Regions from separate parts of the Pseudomonas baltica genome, predicted to be linked through region 2. Evidence: predicted binding sites of a transcription regulator. Region 2 holds the regulator's gene; each other region holds the start of a gene.
The links. Region 2 encodes FliA, which starts transcription of late flagellar genes. Its sites were predicted from a motif close to CTAAAGTTTNNNNNNNNNNNGCCGNTAA; they were not measured.
Positions count from the first base shown of each region.

Region 1: a site for FliA is predicted at 3,650-3,677, ahead of REH34_RS23855 (methyl-accepting chemotaxis protein). Genes of this name have one in related genera too.
Region 3: a site for FliA is predicted at 1,976-2,003, ahead of motA (flagellar motor stator protein MotA). Genes of this name have one in related genera too.
Region 4: a site for FliA is predicted at 2,293-2,320, ahead of REH34_RS22855 (methyl-accepting chemotaxis protein). Genes of this name have one in related genera too.

Region 1 is NZ_CP134771.1:5,248,085-5,253,767, reverse strand. It holds gene REH34_RS23865 (helix-turn-helix transcriptional regulator) at 116-451, opposite strand; gene REH34_RS23860 (NADH:flavin oxidoreductase/NADH oxidase) at 502-1,593, shown strand; gene REH34_RS23855 (methyl-accepting chemotaxis protein) at 1,648-3,534, opposite strand; gene REH34_RS23850 (DUF4440 domain-containing protein) at 3,916-4,389, shown strand; gene REH34_RS23845 (hypothetical protein) at 4,450-4,683, shown strand; gene REH34_RS23840 (5'-nucleotidase) at 4,717-5,683, opposite strand, start outside.
Region 2 is NZ_CP134771.1:1,358,625-1,364,307, reverse strand. It holds gene flhA (flagellar biosynthesis protein FlhA) at 1-87, shown strand, start outside; gene flhF (flagellar biosynthesis protein FlhF) at 100-1,422, shown strand; gene fleN (flagellar synthesis regulator FleN) at 1,544-2,377, shown strand; gene fliA (RNA polymerase sigma factor FliA) at 2,374-3,117, shown strand; gene REH34_RS05890 (chemotaxis response regulator CheY) at 3,351-3,725, shown strand; gene REH34_RS05885 (protein phosphatase CheZ) at 3,748-4,533, shown strand; gene REH34_RS05880 (chemotaxis protein CheA) at 4,579-5,683, shown strand, end outside.
Region 3 is NZ_CP134771.1:3,049,660-3,055,342, reverse strand. It holds gene REH34_RS13635 (rhodanese-like domain-containing protein) at 1-355, opposite strand, end outside; partial or broken gene REH34_RS13630 (HDOD domain-containing protein) at 401-1,922, opposite strand; gene motA (flagellar motor stator protein MotA) at 2,071-2,922, shown strand; gene motB (flagellar motor protein MotB) at 2,926-3,933, shown strand; gene rsgA (small ribosomal subunit biogenesis GTPase RsgA) at 4,035-5,066, opposite strand; gene orn (oligoribonuclease) at 5,226-5,683, shown strand, end outside.
Region 4 is NZ_CP134771.1:5,069,561-5,075,243, reverse strand. It holds gene REH34_RS22870 (GntR family transcriptional regulator) at 1-132, opposite strand, end outside; gene lldD (FMN-dependent L-lactate dehydrogenase LldD) at 256-1,410, shown strand; gene REH34_RS22860 (hypothetical protein) at 1,658-1,966, opposite strand; gene REH34_RS22855 (methyl-accepting chemotaxis protein) at 2,362-3,555, shown strand; gene REH34_RS22850 (response regulator) at 3,567-3,935, shown strand; gene REH34_RS22845 (STAS domain-containing protein) at 3,932-4,231, shown strand; gene REH34_RS22840 (chemotaxis protein CheA) at 4,288-5,683, shown strand, end outside.

The DNA of each region.
Region 1 (5,683 bases), 2.7 Mb from region 2:
GCGCGCGGACTAGACAAGTGCGCGCGGGCCCGAAGGCACAGCGATGGAATTGGCATAAAGGTTTTCGGACGCGCGGCGCACGTTTGTGTATCGAATATGCCGGTCGATGCGCGGATCAGGACTGCGCCAGGATGCAGTCCAGCAATCCGGGAAACCGAGCATTCAACTCCTCGGACCGCAGCGAGTTCATGTGCGTGGTGCCGACATTGCGCGTCTGCACCAGGCCGGCATCGCGCAATACCCGAAAGTGATGGGACACGCTGGATTTGGGCCGTCCACCATCCAGCTCGCCGCACGACGCCTCAGGCACTGCGGCCAGACAGCGGACGATTCCCATGCGCACGGGATCACTCAGGGCGTACAGCAGACGCTCGAGGACGAAATCGGATGGTGGGGGATGTTTGAGGGCTCGCATAGTCGGATGATAGCGAGGGGTTTCAATTAAAGCCATATTTCGAATACTATCGAACAAGCGAATCAAAACCTGCCTGGAGTTTTCCTATGTCCGCATTGTTCGAGCCCTTCACCCTGAAGGACATCACCCTACGCAATCGCATCGCGATTCCGCCGATGTGCCAATACATGGCCGACGACGGCGTGATCAACGATTGGCACCATGTGCATCTCGCCGGTCTGGCCCGTGGCGGCGCAGGCCTGGTGGTGGTCGAAGCGACTGCTGTGTCCCCGGAAGGCCGGATCACCCCAGGCTGCGCCGGCATCTGGAATGACCAACAGGCCCAGGCTTTTGTCCCCGTGGTCAAGGCGATCAAGGCCGCAGGCTCCGTGCCGGGCATTCAGATCGCCCACGCCGGCCGTAAAGCCAGCGCCAACCGCCCTTGGGAAGGCGACGATCACATCGCTGAGGGCGATCCCCGCGGCTGGCAGACCATCGCCCCCTCGGCGATCGCGTTCGGTGCCAACCTGCCGAAAGTCCCACAGCAAATGACCCTGCAAGACATCGCTCGCGTGCGCCAGGACTTCGTCGATGCCGCCCGCCGTGCCCGCGATGCCGGCTTTGAATGGATCGAACTGCACTTCGCCCACGGCTATCTGGGCCAGAGCTTCTTTTCCGAGCACTCCAACCAGCGTACCGATGAGTACGGTGGCAGCTTTGAAAACCGCAGCCGCTTCCTGCTTGAAACCCTCGCCGCCGTTCGTGAAGTGTGGCCGGAGAACCTGCCCCTGACCGCGCGTTTTGGCGTACTCGAGTACGACGGCCGCGATGAGCGGACCTTGACCGAGTCCATTGAACTGGCTCGCCGCTTCAAGGCCGGTGGCCTGGACTTGTTGAGCGTCAGCGTGGGCTTCACCATTCCCGAGACCAACATCCCCTGGGGACCTGCGTTCATGGGGCCGATTGCCGAGCGCGTGCGTCGCGAGGCGGCTCTGCCGGTGACTTCGGCGTGGGGCTTCGGTACGCCGCAGCTGGCCCACGAAGCCATCGAGGCTGGGCATCTGGACCTGGTGTCGGTTGGCCGGGCGCATCTGGCGGATCCACACTGGCCGTATTTTGCCGCCAAGGAGCTGGGGGTGGACAAGGCTTCCTGGACGTTGCCGGCGCCGTATGCGCATTGGCTCGAGCGCTATCGCTAAGGCTTGAATGAAAGATGCCGCGTTGATCGCGGCATCTTTGGTTGCATGTCGCCGTCAGATCTTGAAACTCCCCACCAACTGTTTCAACCGCGTGGCCTGCTGTTCCAGATCCGCGCAGGCGCGCAGCGTCGATTGCAGGTTTTCCATCCCCTCCTGATTCAGCATGTTGATCTCGCTGATATCCATATTGATCGCATCCACCACTGCCGTCTGTTCCTCGGTCGCGGTGGCGACCGATTGGTTCATGCCATCGATTTCGCCAATGCGCAGGGTCACGCTGCTCAGCCGCTCGCCCGCCTGGTTGGCGATACCGACGCTGTCCTGACTGTGTCGCTGGCTTTCGCCCATGGTGCTCACCGATGCCCGGGCGCCGACTTGCAGCTCTTCGATCATGCCCTGCACCTGCTGCGCCGATTCCTGGGTGCGGTGTGCAAGGTTGCGCACCTCGTCGGCGACCACGGCGAAACCACGACCGGCCTCACCTGCCCGCGCGGCCTCGATCGCGGCGTTCAGGGCCAGCAGGTTGGTCTGCTGAGAAATACTGGTGATCACCTCGAGAATCTGGCCGATGTTCACGGTTTTACTATTGAGCGTCTCGATATGGCCGCTTGAGGTGCTGATCAGATCGGACAAGCGCGTCATCGCCTGGATACTCTGATCGACGACTTGCTGGCCTTCTTGCGCCAACTCGCGCGCGGAGCTGGCCTGTTGCGAAGCGAGCGCGGCGTTATGGGCGATTTCCTGGGCGGCCGCACCCAGCTCGTTGATCGCGGCCGCGACGCTGTTGGTGCGGTTGGCCTGCTCATCGGAGTTGACCATCGACGAGTTGGAAGCGCTGACAACGCGCAACGCCGCCTCGTTGACGTGCTCGGTGGCCGACGCGACTTCGCGAATCGAGCCATGCACGCGCTCTACGAAGCGGTTGAACGCGGTGCCGAGCACGCCGAACTCGTCCTGGCTGTGGATCGTCAGCCGGCGCGTCAGGTCGCCCTCACCGTCGGCGATGTTTTCCATGGCCCGGGTCATGGTGTTCAAGGGCTGGATGAGTACGCGAATCAGCATCCCCAGTAGCGCGATGATGAAAATCACCGCCACGACGGTCGCGATGATCGCCGAGGTGCGGAACTCGCTGAGCATCGAATAGGCTTTGTCCTTGTCCACCGAAATGCCCACGTACCAGTCCACGGATGGCAGGCCCTTGATCTGGGCGAAGGTCACCAGACGCGTCTTGCCATCCACTTCGACCTCGCTCAGATCAGTGCCGATGCGTGGCGTGTTTTTAGGGTAAAGATCGGCGAGGGTCTTCATCACCAGTTTGCCGTCCGGGTGCACCAGCACCTTGCCGTCGGCGCTGACCAGAAACGCATAGCCCATGCCGCCGAAGTCCAGCGAGTTGATGATCTGCACCACGCGTTCCAACGACAAGTCGCCACCCACCACGCCCAGGGCCTGGCTGCCCTTGTTGGCGGCCGAGACCACGGTAATGATCAGCTTGCCCGAGGCCGCGTCCACGTAGGGCTCGGTCAGCGCTGGCGCGGTGCCCTTGGCCGCCTGATACCAGGGGCGTGTGCGCGCGTCATACCCGGCCGGCATCGCCTCGTCGGGCCGCATGGTAAAGGTGCCCTCGGTGGTGCCCAGATAGGTGTACAGAAAGCTCGAGGTCAGGGCCTTTTGTTCCAGTAACTGGACCACGTTGCCAGGCTCGGGGTTGAGGCCGATGTTCTGCGCGAGGTTCTGGACCAGCAAAATGCGCCCATCGAACCAGTTGCTGATGTTGTTGGCCGTGGTGCCGCCCATTTCATGCAGATAGTTTTCCAGGTCCTTGCGGATGGCGTTGCGCTGCAGGTAGTCGTTGTAGCTGGTGAACAGGGCGAAGGCTACGGCGACGATCAGGGCAGCGGCAATGAGGATCTTGTGGCTGAAACGCAAGGTTCTTTTCATGGAAAACCGTCCGAAGGCTTGAGGCTTGTGCGAAATGGTGGCGGCAAGAAGGTGGTACTGACTTTATCGCTGGGAGCGCGATGGTTTTTCTGATTATTGGGGACGTCTGGAGGTGGTATCGGCTGGCTGGGGGTAAACCTGAGGCGGGATGGAGGAGTGGTGCTGCTTTTGGATTGAGCCTGGGGAGCGCGTCCCGGTAGTGCAGACTGCTATCCGGGACCGCTAGCAACGGGGACCATTCACTTCAACTGTATAAAACAATCTACATCCAATCGAGCAAAGGTCACTGCTAGATTGACCTCACCTCACAACATAGCAACCTGCTATGCAAAGCAGTTCAGCAGGCAAATATCGACTCACATAATAAATGGAGTTTGACCGATGAAAATCCCGACCTGTGTTTCTGCCGCATTGTTTACTGCCCTCGCCGCATCGTCCTCGGCTTATGCTGCAGATGCTGACCAAACGGAACTGATGAACGCTGCGGTGAGCCTTGGCCACAGTTATGATTCCAACTATGCAGCCAAAAACCCGGACGCCATGGCTTCTCTCTATGCGAGTGATGGCGTGCTTGTGTCGCCATCCGGCCCGCTGGTTCGGGGGCAAAAGGCCTTGCATGACTATTATGTCGACCGCTTCAAGTCTGGCGCGCAGGGTCACCAGATCACTATCAAAGAGGTCCACGTCACGGGCGCAGGCGGTTATTCCATCGCCGATTTTTCGGTGAATGTTCCGGGCAAAAATGGCACGCTGCACAAAGAAAGTGGCAGCCTTGTTGCGATCTATCAGCATGACGACAACGGCTGGCATTTGAGCTTGGTCGAGCCTAGCGTTGCGGCGGGTAAACATAGCTGAGCCATCAAAGCGGATGGCGAGAGTAGTAGAATCGCGCCTCACTTTTGAGGAACAGATGCCATGCGCGGCCTTGGTTTGATTCTTACCGTCGTCGGCGTGATCGCCATGATCGCGGCGTTCATGATGGACACCACCCTAGCAACGGCCGATGGTGCCCGCATCAGCAACGTCTCGCTTATGGCGGATCGGCAGCTCTATACGTTGATCGCCGGGATCGTGCTGGTCGCCGGGGTACTGATGGTGTTGTTCACGGGCAAAAGCCTGTCTGGCAAAGGCGACGATGATCAGAAGTGAGCGCGCCGTTGCCAATGCAGGCATCTTGACCCGTTAGAGGGCGTCCTCGATGCGCTCGGGCGCTTCAGCAACAAACGGCCCGAGTGCAGCCTGATTGGTGATCCCGAACGGCACATGCACCGATGGCGCAACCGCACTGGCGGACTTGAGATGCCCTGATTGGTCATCGAAGAAAATGTGCGGTTTAAGAACACCCAGTACCCTGCCCTTCTCGATCCCCCCCAGAAAGAACGCATCGTTGGCCATCACGCCCCAGCTCTTGAGCGTGTTCATGGCACGCTCATGGGAGGGCGCGTTGCGTGCGGTGACGATAGAGACGCGGATCCGGTTCTTGTAGCCGGGATTATGCTTTTTATGCGCCTCTTCCACAGACTGAATTTTGGCAATCCGCACCATGAACTCTTTCAGCGGCCCTGGGTGATGGGGCTGCATGACGTTCTTGACTTCGTGAGCATGGAATTCAGTGAGGCCAGCGGTCTGCATGACCGCCTCCGACTCGTCCCCTGCCAATACACCGTCGAAGTCGAAGGCAATCCGCAACGTCTGGTCGTCTTCGTCATCATCGAACTTGGAGTCGAGCATTTGCCCGGCGGGATGCCCGGCCTTGATCGCAGCCTCGACATCGGCCTTGTCGCCCGACAAGAACAACGCAATGTTGAGCGCCGGGATGTATTCATAAGGTGACTGGCCCTGCATGAAAATAGCCCGAGTCATGGGCAGGCCATAATGCTCGATGGTCTTCATGACTCGCAGCCCGGTATCGGGGTCATTCTTGGACAGCAGCACGACTTCCACCAGCGGATCGGCCGGGTCAGGCGAGAGGTCATTGAGCGACAGCAAACGCTTGATGAAGGGGTATGCGATGCCTTTGGGCAGAGGGTTGTCGAGGTTCGTCTCCTGGAACTTTCGGTACTTCTCCTCGCCTTCACTTTTGAAAATCGCGTCGGATTCCAGCAGGTTGAATACGGCACTCGAGGCCACGCCGATTACCAGGCGGCCA
Region 2 (5,683 bases):
GTTCCGAATTTACATGTACTGGCGTATCAGGAAATTCCTGACAACAAGCAAGTTACGATCGTCGCGACAGTAGGGCCCAACGGCTGAGGGTGATGGGTTATGCAAGTTAAGCGTTTTTTCGCAGCCGATATGCGTCAGGCCATGAAACTGGTCCGTGACGAGCTGGGCGCCGAAGCCGCGATCATCGGCAACCGTCGGATCGCCGGCGGTGTGGAACTGACTGCCGCGCTGGATTACAAGCTCTCGGCACTGGCGCCGCGGGTGCCTAACGTCGAGCTCGAAGACGAGCTGCGCAAGACCCAGTCGCGCATCGTTACCGCTCAGGCGGAACTCGGCCAGCGTGGCGAGAGCCCTGCGCACACCAATCGCCAGCTGTTTGCCGGGCTGCCGCTGACGGCGGCCGAGCCATTGATCGAAGCGCGTTTCGAAGAGCCTGCGCGTCCGGCGGCGCCTGTCGCGCCAGCCCAGCCTGGAGTCGACCAGCGCCTGTTCGACTCCATGCGCTCGGAGCTCAACGGCCTGCGCGAACTGCTCGAAGTGCAACTTGGCTCGTTGGCCTGGACCCAGCTGCAGGGCAGCCGTCCGCAGCAGGCCAACCTCTGGCGCCGTCTGCAGCGCATCGGCCTCAGCGGCCCGTTGTCGCGCGACCTGCTCGCGCTCACCGCCGATATCGAAGAACCCCGTCAGGCCTGGCGCATGCTGCTCGCGCACCTGACCCGGATGATCGTCACCCCTGAAGTCGAGCCTCTGGAAGAGGGCGGTGTGATCGCCATGGTCGGCCCTGCCGGCATGGGCAAGACCACCACCCTCGCCAAGCTGGCCGCCCGTTACGTCCTCAAGTACGGCGCGCAGAACATTGCACTGGTGAGCATGGACAGCTTTCGTATCGGTGCACAGGAGCAACTCAAGACGCTGGGGCGCATTCTCAATGTCTCGGTGACCCACGTCGACCCTGGGCAATCCTTGGGGCAGGCGCTCGAGCCGCTGTTGCGCAAGCGCGTGGTGTTGATCGACACCGCCGGCCTGCAAGCCAGCGACCCGGCCCTGCGCCTGCAACTGGAGAGCCTCGCCGGTCGCGGTATCAAGGCGCGCAATTACCTGGTCCTGGCTACCACCAGCCAGAAGCAGGTGCTGACCGCGGCCTATCACAGTTACAAGCGTTGTGGCCTGTCGGGCTGCATCCTCACCAAGCTGGACGAAAGCGCCAGCCTGGGCGAGGTGTTGAGCCTGGCCATCCACCACGCCTTGCCCGTGGCCTATCTGACTGATGGCCCGCGCATCCCGGATGACCTGCATTTGCCGCGCAAACATCAATTGGTCACCCGCGCGGTGAACATGCAAATGCAAGAGGAGCCCAGCGAAGAGGCCATGGCCGATATGTTCGCTGATCTCTACCACAGCCCCGGCAAGCGCGCGGGTTGAGGTAAACAAACAATGAAAACGTTGCAATCCACCTGCATCGATGGTCTGCCAGGCAATCTTCAGATGATGAAGCGCAGTCAGTCGTGTGGCCTCGGTCTAAGTGACAAGGTAAAGAACGAACATGGGTAGCATGCATCCCGTACAGGTGATCGCCGTAACCGGCGGTAAAGGTGGCGTCGGCAAGACCAACGTGTCGGTGAACCTCTCACTGGCGCTGGCGGAACTTGGCCGCAGAGTCATGTTGATGGACGCCGACCTCGGTCTGGCCAACGTCGACGTGTTGCTCGGCCTGACGCCTAAACGCACGCTGGCAGACGTCATCGAAGGGCGCTGCGAGTTACGTGACGTGCTCCTGCAGGGGCCCGGCGGGATTCGTATCGTGCCGGCTGCCTCCGGGACCCAGAGCATGGTGCATCTGACGCCTGCCCAGCATGCCGGCTTGATCCAGGCCTTCAGCGACATCGGCGACAACCTCGATGTGCTGGTGATCGACACCGCAGCCGGCATCGGCGACTCGGTGGTCAGCTTTGTGCGCGCCGCTCAGGAAGTCTTGCTGGTGGTGTGCGACGAGCCCACCTCGATCACCGATGCCTACGCATTGATCAAGCTGCTCAACCGCGACTACGGCATGAATCGCTTCCGGGTCCTGGCCAACATGGCCCAGAGCCCGCAGGAAGGTCGCAACCTGTTCGCCAAGCTGACCAAGGTAACTGACCGTTTCCTCGACGTGGCCCTGCAGTATGTGGGCGCCGTGCCGTACGACGAATCGGTACGCAAGGCTGTGCAGAAACAACGTGCCGTCTACGAGGCCTTCCCGCGCTCCAAATGCGCGCTGGCCTTCAAGGCGATCGCCCAAAAGGTCGACACCTGGCCCTTGCCTGCCAACCCACGCGGGCACCTGGAGTTCTTCGTCGAACGTTTGGTTCAGCAAACCAGTGCGGGACCTGTCTCATGAGCGCAAGCGGATATCGGATGTACAACAAGGCGTCGCGCGAGTCTCAGCAGTATCAACTGATCGAGACCTACGCGCCGCTGGTCAAGCGCATCGCCTACCACCTGCTGGCGCGCCTGCCGGCCAGCGTGCAGGTCGAGGACCTGATTCAGGCCGGGATGATCGGCCTGCTTGAAGTTTCGACCAAGTACGACTCCAGCAAAGGCGCTAGTTTCGAGACCTATGCCGGTATCCGCATCCGTGGCGCCATGCTCGACGAGGTGCGCAAAGGTGACTGGGCGCCGCGTTCGGTGCATCGCAATACGCGCATGGTCAGTGACGCGATTCGTGCAATTGAAGCAAAAACCGGTCGCGACGCTAAAGATCACGAGGTTGCGGCCGAACTCCAGATGAGTCTGGATGATTATTACGGGATTCTGAACGATACCTTGGGCAGTCGCCTGTTCAGCTTCGATGATCTGTTGCAGGACGGCGAGCATGAAGGCCTGCACGAGGAGGGCGCCAGCGGTAGCCCGGAACCGTCACGCGGCCTGGAAGACGAGCGCTTTCAGGCAGCCTTGGCCGACGCCATCGCCAACTTGCCGGAACGGGAAAAACTGGTGCTGTCGCTGTACTACGACGAGGAACTCAACCTCAAGGAGATCGGCGAAGTGCTGGGGGTCAGCGAATCGCGGGTCAGCCAGCTGCACAGCCAGTGCGCGGCGCGCTTGCGCAGTCGCCTGGGTGAATGGCGGGCAAGATGAAGTATTGAAAAGGCCCGGTGGCCTGAGCCGAGCACCTGTGGGAGCAAGGCTTGCCCGCGAAGGCGTCCGTACTAACGCCTTCGCGGGCAAGCCTTGCTCCCACAGGAGGCAGCCCACGCCACAGGGTCGAAGCAACACTGCGGTCTTGATGTGAAAATAACTGGTTTTGATTGATCGCGCACCCAGGTGCTGGGTGCGTTAAAGACTGCTTGGAGGTCTACTTGGACAAGAACATGAAAATCCTCATCGTCGACGACTTTTCGACGATGCGGCGGATCATCAAGAACCTGCTGCGCGATCTGGGGTTCACCAACACCTCGGAAGCCGACGACGGCCTCACAGCGTTGCCGATGCTGCAAGCGGGCAGCTTCGACTTTCTGGTGACCGACTGGAACATGCCCGGCATGTCCGGCATCGACCTGCTGCGTCAGGTCCGCGCCGATGAACGTCTCAAAAGCCTCCCAGTGTTGATGGTGACGGCCGAAGCGAAGCGTGAACAGATCATCGAAGCTGCCCAGGCCGGCGTGAACGGCTATGTGGTCAAGCCTTTCACTGCGCAAGTGCTGAAAGAAAAAATCGAGAAGATCTTCGAGCGCGTCAACAGCTGAATGACGCCACGGGGGCAGCAGTATGGACAAGCAATCCAGTTTGGGTGACTTCGAGTCGACCCTGAAAAAGAATGCCCAGGAGTTGGTCGAACGCCTGGAACAAGGCAAGTTCGGCGAAGCGGTGCAATTGATTCACGAGTTGAACCAAACCCGTGACCGCGGCCTGTATCAGGAGATTGGCAAGCTCACCCGTGAGCTGCACAGCGCCATCGTCGACTTCCAGATCGATCCAAACATGCCACAGGCCGAAGAGGTGTCGCAGATAACCGACGCCACCGAACGGCTGTCCTATGTCGTGCGTCTGACCGATGCCGCCGCCAACCGCACCATGGACCTGGTGGAGCAAAGCACGCCGCTCGTGGGCTCGTTGGCCGACGACGCCGCCAGCCTGCGCCAGGACTGGCAGCGCTTCCAGCGCCGCGAAACTTCGCCCGATGAATTTCGCGAGCTAGTCAAGCGTGTGGACGGTTTTCTGACCCGCAGCGAAACCGATGCGCGGCAAGTCTCCTCGCACCTCAACGACATTTTGCTGGCCCAGGATTACCAGGACCTTACCGGTCAGGTGATCAAGCGGGTCACGCAAATGGTCACTGAAGTCGAAAGCAATCTGCTCAAACTGGTGCTCATGGCCAGTCAGGTTGACCGTTTTGCAGGGATCCAACACGACCATCAGCAACTGCGCGACGAAAAAGATAAAGAAAAACATCCCACCAGGGGTGAAGGTCCGCAGATTCATGCCGATAAACGTGATGACGTTGTATCCGGACAGGATGACGTCGACGATCTGCTGTCCAGCCTGGGGTTCTAGTTTCCAGATACTGATGACGGTCAACGAATTCCAGGGAGCACCCACATGAGCTTCGGCGCCGATGAAGAAATCCTTCAGGATTTCCTGGTAGAGGCCGGCGAGATCCTCGAGCAACTCTCCGAACAACTGGTAGAGCTCGAGAGCCGGCCAGATGATGCGGATTTGCTCAATGCCATTTTTCGCGGATTCCACACTGTTAAAGGCGGCGCCGGCTTCCTCCAGCTCAATGAGCTGGTGGAGTGCTGCCACATCGCCGAAAACGTCTTCGACATCCTGCGCAAGGGTGAGCGTCGCGTTGACTCGGAGCTGATGGACGTGGTGCTTGAGGCACTCGACGCCGTCAACAGCATGTTCGGCGAAGTGCGCGAACGCACCGAGGTCACGCCAGCCACGCCCGAGTTGTTGGCAGCGCTGGCGCGGTTGGCCGAGCCGGCCAGTGCCGACGAAGTCGCCGCAGCGCCTGCCCCGGTTGAAGTCGTGGCTGAAGAGCCTGTCGATATCACCGATGACGAATTCGAATCCCTGCTCAACAGCCTCAGCGCTTCCAAAGCCGAAGCTGAGGCCGAGGGCCAGGCACCTGCTGCGCCAGCCCCTGCTGCTGCAGCGCCGACGCCCGCCAGCGGTGACGAAATCACCGATGACGAGTTCGAGTCGCTGCTCGACCAGTTGCATGGCAAAGGCCAATTCTCGGCACCGGCCGCAGCACCTGCCAGCCCCGCTGCAGGCGCAGCGACCGGCAAGGCCGCGGCCAGCGATGAAATTACCGACGACGAATTCGAAGCCTTGCTCGATCAGTTGCACGGTAAGGGCTCATTCGCGCCTGACGCCGTTGCGCCAGCCGCTGCGGCTCCGGCTGCGCCTGCAGCCAATGCCGCGCCGGCAGGCTCGGCGGATCTGATCTCGGACGATGAGTTCGAGTCCTTGCTCGATGAGCTGCATGGCAAGGGCAAATTCACCGAAACCGCCGTGGCCACCGCCCCGGCGAAAGCTGCTGCGCCAGCCGCTGCCAAGCCCGCGCCTGCCCCGGTGGCCAAGGCTGAGCCAGCGCCTGCCGCCAAGGCCGAACCTGCCAAGGCCGCTGCCCCGGCGCCCGCTCGTGCGCCAGTGCCAAGCGGCGAAAAGCCTGCCACCACCGAGGCGGAAACCACTG
Region 3 (5,683 bases), 1.7 Mb from region 2:
CCAGCATGCCACCGTTGAGATAGTGATAGTGCTTGTGGCCGATGACATCGAGCAGCCAGATGAATCGGCCGGCCCAGCCACCGCCCTCGTCGTCGTAGACCACGTAGGTGGCGTCGGCATTGTGGCCGAGCTCGCCGAACAGCGCTTCGAGCGACGCCTGAGTGGGCAGCAGGCCGGGCGCCGGCGCTTGCCCCAGCTGAGTGCGCTTGGGGTCGACGAAATGGGCGCCCGCGATGTGACCGGCCTGGTAGCGTGCGGCGCTGGACAGGTCGACCAGGATCAGGCCTGGCGCGTCCAGGCGCGCCTGCAGCTCGGAGGGCTCGATGACCAGAGGCAAGCCGGAAAAATCAGACATGCGAAATCACCACGTCGAAGGAAAGCCGCAATTGTAACGCAAGCATCATCGGCTGCGGTTGCTAAAGGTGGTCAGGGCGCGCTCGATACATTGCGCGGTTTTACCGAAGGCTTGCACGGTGATCTCGGAAAACGGCCCGCCGCCCTGATCGGCCAGCAGGATCATGACCACGCGGCCATTGCTCACCAGCGACCGAGCCAGCAGGTTGTCGCCGCGGAACAAGGTGCGCAGGCTGGCGGGCAGCTTGGACCAGTACTGGTCGTGGTTCTCCAGGGTGATACGGATCTGCCCGGCCTGGCGTGTCAGGTGTTGCAGCAGCGTGCTGTGGTCGATGTTGAGGGTCAGTTGCGCCGACGGCTCCGGCAGACCGGCGATCTGGTGTACGCGCAACTGGGTCATGCCCTTGTCGGTCATCAGCATCATGATGCGGCTCATGCCGCTCGCCACCAGGGCATCTCGCGCCCAGTTGGTCAGTTCCATGGCGTTGTTGAAGCGGCTCGGTTCCGCCAGCAGCTCGGTACAGAATTTGCTCCAGCGCTTGAGGTCATGGGCACTGGGCGCCGCTGCGGCGACCATGCCTTTATGCTCCCGGCGTTGATCCCACGGCCAGAGCAGCGCGGTGGCCGGGTGCCAGATCCCGGGGCCGGCATGATTTTGCGCACTGAGCACCGCTTGCTGGTGCACCTGTTGCTGCAGATCGCCCAAGGGCATTTGCAGGTACAGGCAGGTCAGGTACTGCCAGCGCGTGTTGTGGGGGCTGTCCCAGGCTTGCTGCGCCGACAGCGCCAGGCCGTTGGCCAGCAACACCGTATTGGCCGGGCTGATTGAGCCAGCGCCGCAGTTCCGGATCGCTGTCGAGCTCCTGCTGTTGCTGCAGCCCCAGCTCGCGATGCCGCGCGATGTGCATGACCCGCACCAGTTGCCGCCGTTCGTTCTGCAACAGGCGATAGCCCTGAATGATCCACAGCGGCAGGCGCCACAGTTCGGCCATGGCCTGGCAAAGCTCCAGCAGGCGGATGCCGAACAGCTCGAGCTCGACCTTGGCGACCGGTTCGCGCTTGTGGATAACCCGCAATTCCCACTCCTCCAGCAGCTTGGGATGGCTGATTGCCAATGGCCACAGCGGCGAGAGAAACAGCAGGCTGCCCCAGTGGATCTCTTGCCACAGGCGCGCCAGCCGTGCGGCGAACAGGCCATTGGCCTGCTGGCTGGCGTGCAGACTGATCATTTGCAACTGGCGCAGCGCCACCGGAAGGTCGTCCGCTTCAACGGCCGGCAATGACCGCAGCAGCTCGCCGGTGCGCTTGAGGCCCAGGCGATTGATGGCGATTTCCAGGCTCTCGGCGGGCTCCACCAGCTCGTTGCTGACCGCCATGTTGGCCTCGCGGATCACGCTCAGGACCAGCGCCGGGCTATCCTGCATGCGCTCGGAGATCTCGCGCAGGGAGCGGTTGCTGTCGTTGATCGCACTGCTGACCCGCTCGTGGGCGAGGCGCGCTACGGGCAGGCGAATGCTGTTGAGCAGCTTGATCCAGGCTTGTAGCGTACGGGGTGTCTGCGGTGGCATGGGCACTTCACTGGCAAGCGGGAGGGGGCAAACTGGTTTTTCATGTCGACTAACTATAGTCTGACGCACCTCTGCCGATAAGTAGGGCATCTGAACTAAATTGCTTATGCCCAGCCCCGTCCACGACTTCGTAAGTGTTTGCTAACCTATGGCTAAAATTATCGGCATCATCGTCGTAATCGCTAGTGTGCTAGGCGGTTACGTGCTGTCCCACGGTCAGATCGCAGCGTTGATCCAGCCCTTCGAGGTCCTGATCATCGGCGGCGCGGCGCTGGGCGCATTCCTGCAGTCCAACCCGGGCTACATGACCATGCACGTCTTCAAGAAAGCCCTGAAGATGTTCGGCTCACGGTTCACCCATGCCTTTTACCTGGAAATCCTCAGCCTGATCTACGAGATTCTGAACAAGAGTCGTCGTGAAGGCATGATGGCCATCGAAGCGGACATCGAAGACGCTTCGGCCAGCCCGATTTTCGCCAAGTACCCGACCATCCTCAAAGATGAGCGCATGACGGCGTTCATCTGCGATTACCTGCGCATCATGTCGTCCGGCAACATGGCACCCCACGAGCTCGAAGGTCTGTTCGACATGGAAATCCTCAGCATGAAGGAAGAGCTCGAACACCCTTCCCATGCCGTGACAGGCATTTCCGATGGCTTGCCGGGCTTCGGTATCGTCGCGGCGGTACTGGGTATCGTGGTGACCATGGCCTCGCTGGGTGACGGTGACAAAGCTGCGATCGGTGGCCACGTGGGGGCGGCACTGGTCGGTACTTTCCTCGGTATTCTGGCGGCTTATGGTTTCTTCGGCCCGCTGGCCCAGTGCCTGGCCCATGATGCCAAGGAAGAGGTCAACGTTTACGAATCGATCAAGGCTTCTCTGGTGGCTTCGGCCTCCGGGATGCCGCCGTCGCTGGCCGTGGAATTCGGTCGTAAAGTCCTGTATCCAGCCCACCGCCCCAGCTTTGCCGAGCTGGAGCAAGCGGTCCGCGGTCGCTGATCCATGGAAAATAACCAGCCCATAATCATCAAGCGCGTCAAGCGCTTCGGTGGCGGACACCACGGGGGCGCCTGGAAAATCGCCTTCGCCGACTTCGCCACGGCAATGATGGCGTTCTTCCTGGTGCTGTGGCTGTTGTCCAACGCCACGCCGGAACAGAAGATCGCCATTGCCGGTTATTTCAAGGACCCGATCGGCTTTACCGAGAGCGGCTCGCCCTATGTGATCGACCTCGGCGGTTCGCCGCAGCTGGCTCCGGACGCGACGCTCAATCCGGAGCAGGAAGTGTCGCCGGCCAAGCCCGAAACCCAGAAAAACGACACCCAGGACAACATCAGCAAGAACGACGAAGCGGTCGAGAAGCAGCGCCTCGAACTGTTGCTGCAGGAGTTGCAGACCAAGGTCGACGAGAACCCGCAACTGGCCAAGTTCAAGGACCAGATCCTGTTCGAGATCACCCAGGAAGGGTTGCGCATCCAGATCAACGACGCCGACAACCGGCCGATGTTCGACCTTGGCAGTGCGCGCCTCAAGCCATATTTCGAAGACATCCTGCTGGCCATGGCCGACACCATCAAGGCGGTGCCGAACAAGATCAGCATCAGCGGTCATACCGATGCCACCGCTTACAACAACGTCAACGGCATGGGTAACTGGGAGTTGTCGGCCAACCGTGCCAACGCCGCACGGCGCGCACTGGTAGCGGGTAGCTATCCTGACAATCAGGTGGCGCGAGTGGTAGGTTTTGCTTCGTCGTCGCTGTTCGATCGCAAGAACCCGCTAAGCCCGATCAACCGTCGTATCGACATCGTGGTGCTGACCAAGAAGGCCGAGAAGGCCATCGAAGGCGAGCAGTCGCCGGATGACGGCAAGGATGCGGCGCCTGCAACGCCGGCAGCTCCGGGCCAGCCAGGCGCCTCGATCGAGCCGGGCCCGCCCGTGCAGCCGAACCAGGTACGGCAGAAGGTCAATATCTTCGATAACGGGCCGCTGAAGGGCACTTCGCCTTAACCGGGGTGATCTTGCCAGCGCCTTCGCAGGCAGACCCCGCTTCCACAGTCTGGGAGCGGGCTCTGGCCGCGAAGGGTCGGTCCGGCCAGCACCGATCCCGATCAGTAAGAATCCTGCGGCAAACTGGCGATGATCGAGCGATAACTGTTCATTCGCTGTTGCTGCACACGACCATCGTCCAAGGCCATGAGCAGCGCACAGCCGGGTTCACGATCGTGCTTGCAGTCGCGGAAGCGGCAGGTACCGAGCAGGTCGGCGAACTCGATGAACCCTGCCTCGACATCGGCACGGCTGACATGGCCCAGGCCGAATTCGCGAATACCCGGTGAGTCGATCAGCTCGCCGCCGCCGGGGAAGTGAAACAACCGCGCCGTGGTCGTGGTATGGGTGCCCTGACCGGACAGTTCCGACAGCGGCCCGACGCGGGTCTGCACTTCCGGCAGCAGGCTGTTGACCAGCGACGACTTGCCCACCCCCGATTGCCCGACGAACACGCTGATGTGCCCATCCAGGCGGGCTTGCAGTTGCTGCATACCGTCGCCGTGGTGCGCCGACACTTCCAGCAACGGATAACCCAACTGTCGATACACCGCCAATAATGCGTTGAGCGCTGGCGCGTTCTGCTCGTCGATCAGGTCGGCCTTGTTCAGCAGCAGCAGCGGGTGAATGCCAGCGTGCTCGGCGGCCACCAGATAGCGGTCGATGAGATTGGCGTGGGGCTCGGGCATCGGCGCGAAGACGATCACGATCAGGTCGACGTTGGCCGCTACCGGTTTCAACTGGCCGCGGCTGTCGGGCCGGCACAGCTCGGTGTTGCGCGGCAGTTGCGCGACGATCACGCCGATGCCTTGGTTGCCTGCGCGCCAGACCACCTGGTCGCCGGTCACCAGCGCAGGCAGGTTGGCCCGCAAGTGGCAGCGGAATACCTGGCCGGCCAGTTCGCCTTCACGCGCCTCCACCTCGACCTGAACGCCGAAGTGCGCGATCACCAGGCCGATTTGCTCAGGTCCCAGCTCGCCGCCTTCCAGCGTCTCCAGTGTGTGTAGTTCGCGTTTGGCCGCACGCGCGGCGCGCTCACCCTGGACTTTTTCGATGCGCCAGTTCTGGCGGCGGTTTAACTGGCGTTTGGCCATGGGACTTCCACGTGAAGAGCAATTTGAGGTTGAAAACGAATCGACGCAGCGCGTCACTGCATGCATGCAGTGACAAAACCGCAGTAATGATCGAAACGGCGGCGAGTTTAGCACGCCCGGCTAGGCTAAACTGCGCAGCTACGCCGAGGAGCCTTACCCATGCAAAACCCGCAGAACCTCATCTGGATCGACCTGGAAATGACCGGCCTCGATCCCGACCACGACGTCATCATCGAAATGGCCACCATCGTCACCGACAGCGACCTGAACACCCTGGCCGAAGGCCCAGTGATCGCCATTCATCAGAGCGACGAGATCCTCGCCGGCATGGACGAGTGGAACACCCGCCAGCACGGCGGTTCGGGCCTGACCCAGCGTGTCCGCGAGAGCACCATCAGCATGGCCGAGGCCGAGGCGCAGACCATCGCCTTCCTGGAGCAGTGGGTGCCCAAGGGCAAGTCGCCGATCTGCGGCAACAGCATCTGCCAGGACCGCCGCTTCCTGTATCGCCACATGCGCGGGCTGGAAAACTACTTCCACTACCGCAACCTTGACGTCTCGACCCTCAAGGAGCTGGCCGCGCGCTGGGCGCTGGAGGTCAAGGACAGCTTCCAGAA
Region 4 (5,683 bases), 2.9 Mb from region 2:
CATTTGCTCTGCCAATGCCCGCTCGGCGGGCAAGCGCTCGCCGGCCTTGAGGGTGCCCTCGACAATCATGCTCTCCAGCCTGGTGACGATGTCATCCGACAATCGCCGCTGTTGTACCTGTCCGAACCCCATGCCTTTCTCCGAAAATTGACAGCCTTCGCCCCATCCTTTTAATCTGGTTCGTAGAACTTGTAAATTGGTAATACCAATCGACCGCCGCCGCTCTCCCTATACAACAACAGAGAACGCCGCCCCATGATCATCTCCGCCTCCACCGATTACCGCGCCGCCGCGCAACGCAAGCTGCCGCCGTTTTTGTTTCACTACCTGGACGGCGGCGCCTACGTCGAGCACACCTTGCGTCGCAATGTCGCCGACCTGGCCGACATCGCGCTGCGCCAGCGGGTGCTGCGCAATATGTCCGAGCTGAGCCTGCAGACCCAACTGTTCGGCCAGACCTTGGCCATGCCGGTAGCCCTCGCGCCCATCGGCCTGTGCGGCATGTTCGCCCGCCGCGGCGAAGTGCAAGCCGCCAAGGCAGCCGACGCCAAAGGCATTCCCTTCACCTTGTCGACGGTGTCGGTGTGCCCCATCGAAGAAGTCGCGCCTACCCTCTCCCGGCCCATGTGGTTCCAGCTGTATGTGCTCAAGGACCGCGGCTTCATGAAAAACGCCCTGGAGCGCGCCAAAGCTGCGGGCGTCACCACCCTGGTGTTCACCGTCGACATGCCCGTGCCAGGCGCCCGCTATCGAGATGCCCACTCCGGCATGAGCGGCCCCAACGCACCGCTGCGACGCATGTGGCAAGCGGTTACTCACCCGGCCTGGGCCTGGGATGTGGGCGTCAATGGCCGCCCTCACGACCTGGGCAACATCTCCAGATACCGCGGCAATCCCACGGGCCTGGCGGATTACATCGGCTGGCTGGGCAGCAATTTCGATCCGTCGATTTCGTGGAAGGATCTGGAATGGATCCGCGAGTTCTGGGACGGCCCGATGATCATCAAGGGCATCCTCGACCCCGAAGACGCCCGCGATGCCGTGACCTTCGGCGCCGACGGCATCGTCGTCTCCAACCATGGCGGCCGCCAGCTCGACGGCGTGCTCTCGAGCGCCCGCGCCCTGCCGGCGATTGCCGATGCAGTGAAGGGCCAACTGGCGATTCTGGCCGACTCGGGAGTACGCAACGGCCTGGACATCGTGCGCATGATCGCCCTGGGCGCGGACAGCGTGTTGCTCGGGCGCCCGTTCATCTACGCGCTGGCAGCGGCGGGCGGCGCGGGGGTAAGCAACTTGCTGGACTTGATCGAAAAGGAAATGCGCGTGGCGATGGTGCTGACCGGGGCCAAGTCGGTGACAGAGATCAGCGGTGAGTCGTTGGTGCGCGAGTTGCGCCAAGGGTCGCTTTAACGGTTCATTTTACGGATCCGACACTCGCTGTAGCCAAAGGCTTACACACCGCAGGGATGATCGGCTCTAGTGCTCGCTGCGTCCACGCAGTAACCTGAGCCCATCAACAGCAACGCAGGCAGCGCTGCTGGATCAAGGACGATCGACCATGGCCATGAGGCTGCCGACAGGAGTTGGAATGGTCTTGGGAAAACCCGCTTCGGCGGGTTTTTTTATTGCCCGCGATTTGCCTTGCAGGCTACCTGTATCATTCCCGCGCGCCGTGGCAATGGCCGTCGTACGCGCCCTCCCCGGCAGCCTCCCGACTTGCGTCCACCCTCGCCGTGGACAGCTCCCAGCCCAGCCTCACCAACTCGGTACGCTGGCGTGCGATTTCGTTGGCATCGTTGCCATGCTGGACCACCAACACCGCGATCCGCTGACGGCAGGCGCGCAACTCGGCATTGGTATCGTCGAGTTCGGTGGCCAGCAATGCGCACTGCTGCTCCAGCATCTCCAGGGCAGTGGGAAAGGGGCCGCAGTCAGGTTCGTCGTTCAGGAGGTCAGTGTCGGTCATAAGCGTTTGCCAGCAAGGAAGGGTATCAAGGTCCAGCCCACAGGGTAATGCCAACTACTGTATGGATCAACAGTATTATCAGAAGTATTTCGTTCCGCGGTCGTTCGCAGGGTGCTCTGCGCAAGACGGCCAAGAAGCTGTACAAAGCACGCAGCAACACGGCGAAATCATCAGCTGATTGGCCTGTTGACCGATCATCAAAACGCGTTTGGAAACCTGACGTTACACCACTTTTTAGCTGATTTACGCGAGCCAGTTCACCTCGCTGCTTGTACAACCCCTGTATAAACCACTGGATAAAAAGCGACAAACGGCAGGCTTTTGGCGTCAAGTTTTTACTCTAATAGGGGATAACCCAGTAACTCTCAAGCTTAGCTTGCACTTGTTACCTGGTTATGGACGCCCTTATGACTCCCATCCGCAAAGCCAATCCCGCTGCTGTCATCCTCCCCGGTATCGCCGCAGGGGTCCTGGCGGGTGCAGTACTGTCGACCCAGGCCGGCGGCGCTTTTTCCTGGTGGCTGGTGGCAGGCTGCACGCTCGTGCCGACCTTGGCCGCCAGTGTTTATTCGCTGTGGCAGGTACGCAATGCCGAGCACCAAGGCCAAGCCCGATTGCAAGCACTGAGCGACGCCCACGCCCAACTGCACGAAAACGCGGCGCGGCCGGTGGCCGAAAGCCTGTTTCAGCAAGCCTTGCCCATCTGGATGCGGCAAATCGATACCTCGCGGGACCAGACCGAGCACGCGATCAACGACCTGACCGCCCGCTTCGTGGATATTTCCGGGCGCCTGGATCACACCGTGCAGGCCTCCCAGGCTGCCGCCGGCAATGGCGCCGATAGCGCGGGCGGGCTCAGCGCCAGCGAAAGCGAGCTGTATCAAGTGGTCGAGTCGCTGCGTATCGCCCAACAGAGCCGCGACGAGATGCTCGGCGAGGTCAGCAACCTCACCGCCTACACCGGCGAGTTGCGGGCCATGGCGGCCGATGTGGCGGCGATCGCCGCGCAGACCAACCTGCTGGCGCTCAATGCCGCCATCGAGGCTGCCCGAGCCGGAGAAGCCGGGCGCGGATTCGCGGTAGTGGCCGATGCCGTGCGCACCCTGTCCAGCCAGTCCAGCGAGACCGGGCAGAAGATGTCCGCCAAGGTCGACATCATCAACGGCGCCATCACCCGCCTCGTAGAGGTCGCCGGCCAGAGCAGCGAGCGCAGCCACGACAGCGTCAGCGCCTCGCAGAACACCATCGAAAGCGTGCTCGCACGGTTTGGCACCATTACCGGCCAGTTGCGCGACTCGGCCGACGGCCTGCTCAACGAAAGTGCCGGCATCGGCGAGGAAATCAGCCAGGTGCTGGTCGCGCTGCAGTTCCAGGATCGCGTCAGCCAGATCCTCGCCCAGGTGCGCGAACGCATGAACCACCTGCACGACGAACTGCAACAGGCCGAGCAGCGCGGCCAGCCATTGGTGTTGGACATCCGCGCGTGGATGGCCGACATGGAGCGCGGCTACGCCATGCGCGAACAACGCCAGAATCATCACGGCAGCGCCGCCAAGGCCGCCGACGAACACGCAATCACATTCTTCTAAGGAGAGGACTAATGGCCAAGACCGTATTGGTGGTCGATGACTCGGCGAGCATTCGCCAGGTCGTCGGGATCGCGCTCAAGGGCGCGGGTTACGACGTGCTCGAAGCCTGCGACGGCAAGGATGCACTGAGCAAACTCACGGGGCAGAAAGTGCACCTGATGATCAGCGACGTGAACATGCCGAACATGGACGGCATCACCTTCGTCAAGGAGGTGAAAAAGCTCGCCGCGTACAAGTTCACGCCAATCATCATGCTCACCACCGAATCCCAGGAAAGCCGCAAACAGGAAGGCCAGGCCGCCGGCGCTCGGGCATGGGTGGTCAAGCCTTTCCAGCCGGCGCAGATGATGGCAGCGGTCGCCAAGTTGATCCTGCCATGATCACCGCCAACAGCCTGGAAGGCGTCACCCACATGGCCGTGCGCGGCGAGATGACCATCTACAGCGCCGCCGAGCTGGCGGCCCTGTGGCTGCCCTGGCTCACCGACGCGCAAAGCTGGCAGCTGGACCTGACCGACGTGGCGGAAATGGACGGCGCCGGCCTGCAACTGTTGCTGCTCGCGCACCGCGAACTGCACGCCGCCGGTGCCAGCCTGCAGCTGGTGGCGCAGAGCCCTGCGGTGGAGCAGGTACTGAGCCTGTGTCAGCTCACCGCACACTTCAGCTCGGCGCATTAAGACCTCCCAGGACCAAGGAAACCGGGCCCGACACGCCCTTTGACAGGACAGCCGCCGTGAATATCGACCTCGAACAGGCCCTGCAGACATTTATCGCCGAAGCGCGCGAACTGTTGCAGGACATGGAGCAATCCCTGCTGCAACTCGAACACACGCCCGAGGATGCCGACCAACTGGCCAGCATCTTTCGCGCAGCGCACACCATCAAAGGCTCGGCCGGCCTGTTCGCACTGGACTCCATCGTCAGCTTCGCCCATGTGGTCGAGGACGTGCTGGATCGGCTACGTGACGGCCAGGTGCAGGCCAACCGTGAACTGATCGCCCTGATGCTGGAGTGCAACGACCATCTGCTGGAACTGGTCGAGGTGGTCGCGGTGCAGCGCTCGACGCTCACCGCGCAAAGCCTCAGCCACGAAGGGCAGTTGCGTGAGCGCCTGAACCGCTATCGTCAGGCACAACCCGAGCACCCCGCCGCGCCGGCCCTGACCCACGCCGCGCTGCAAACCGAAGCCGCCTGGCATATCTCGGTACGCTTCGGCCCCGACATGTTGCGCAACGGCATGGACCCGCTGTCCTTCCTGCGCTACCTGGCCACCCTGGGCGAACTGCTGGGTGTGGTCACCTGCGCCGAACAGCTGCCGCCCGCCGCGCACATGGATGCCGAGACCTGCTACCTGGGTTTCGAGATCAGGCTGCTGTCCGAACACGATGAAGCGACCCTCGCCGAAGCCTTCGAATTCGTGCGCGACGATTGCCGCCTGTTCATCTTCGCCCCCGACACATCCGCTGCCCACTATCGCCAATGGCTGCAGGACATGGGCGCCGAGGCGCCGTGGCTGACCGACGCCCTGGTGCGCTGTGGCACGGTCAGCGCCGATGACCTGCGCGAGCCCTCGCCGACTCTCCTGAACGAACACCCCACCGCGCCAAGCAGCCCGGACAAAGCCACTGGAGAGGTGAAGAGCCAGCGTTTTATCCGCGTGCGCGCCGACCAGCTGGAAACCCTGATCGACCTGGCTGGCGAACTGATCACGGCCAGTGCCGGCGCTCAGCTGCTGGCCCGCGAACAAGGCGACGAACACCTGCGCGAAGCCACGTCGGTGGTCGCCAGCCTCGTCGAACAGCTGCTCGATGGCGCCCTGGCCATGCGCATGGTGCCGATCGGTGACACCTTCAACCGCTTCCAGCGGGTGGTGCGCGACGTCAGCGAAGAACTCGGCAAAGACATCGAACTGGTCATCAGCGGCGCCGACACCGAGCTCGACAAAGCCTTGGTCGAACGCATCGGCGACCCGCTGATGCACCTGCTGCGCAACGCCATGGACCACGGCATCGAAGCCCCCGACGTACGAGTCGCGGCCGGCAAGCCCGCCCGTGGCACCCTGCACCTCAATGCCTTCCATGATTCGGGCAGCATCGTCCTGGAGCTGATCGACGACGGTGCCGGCCTCA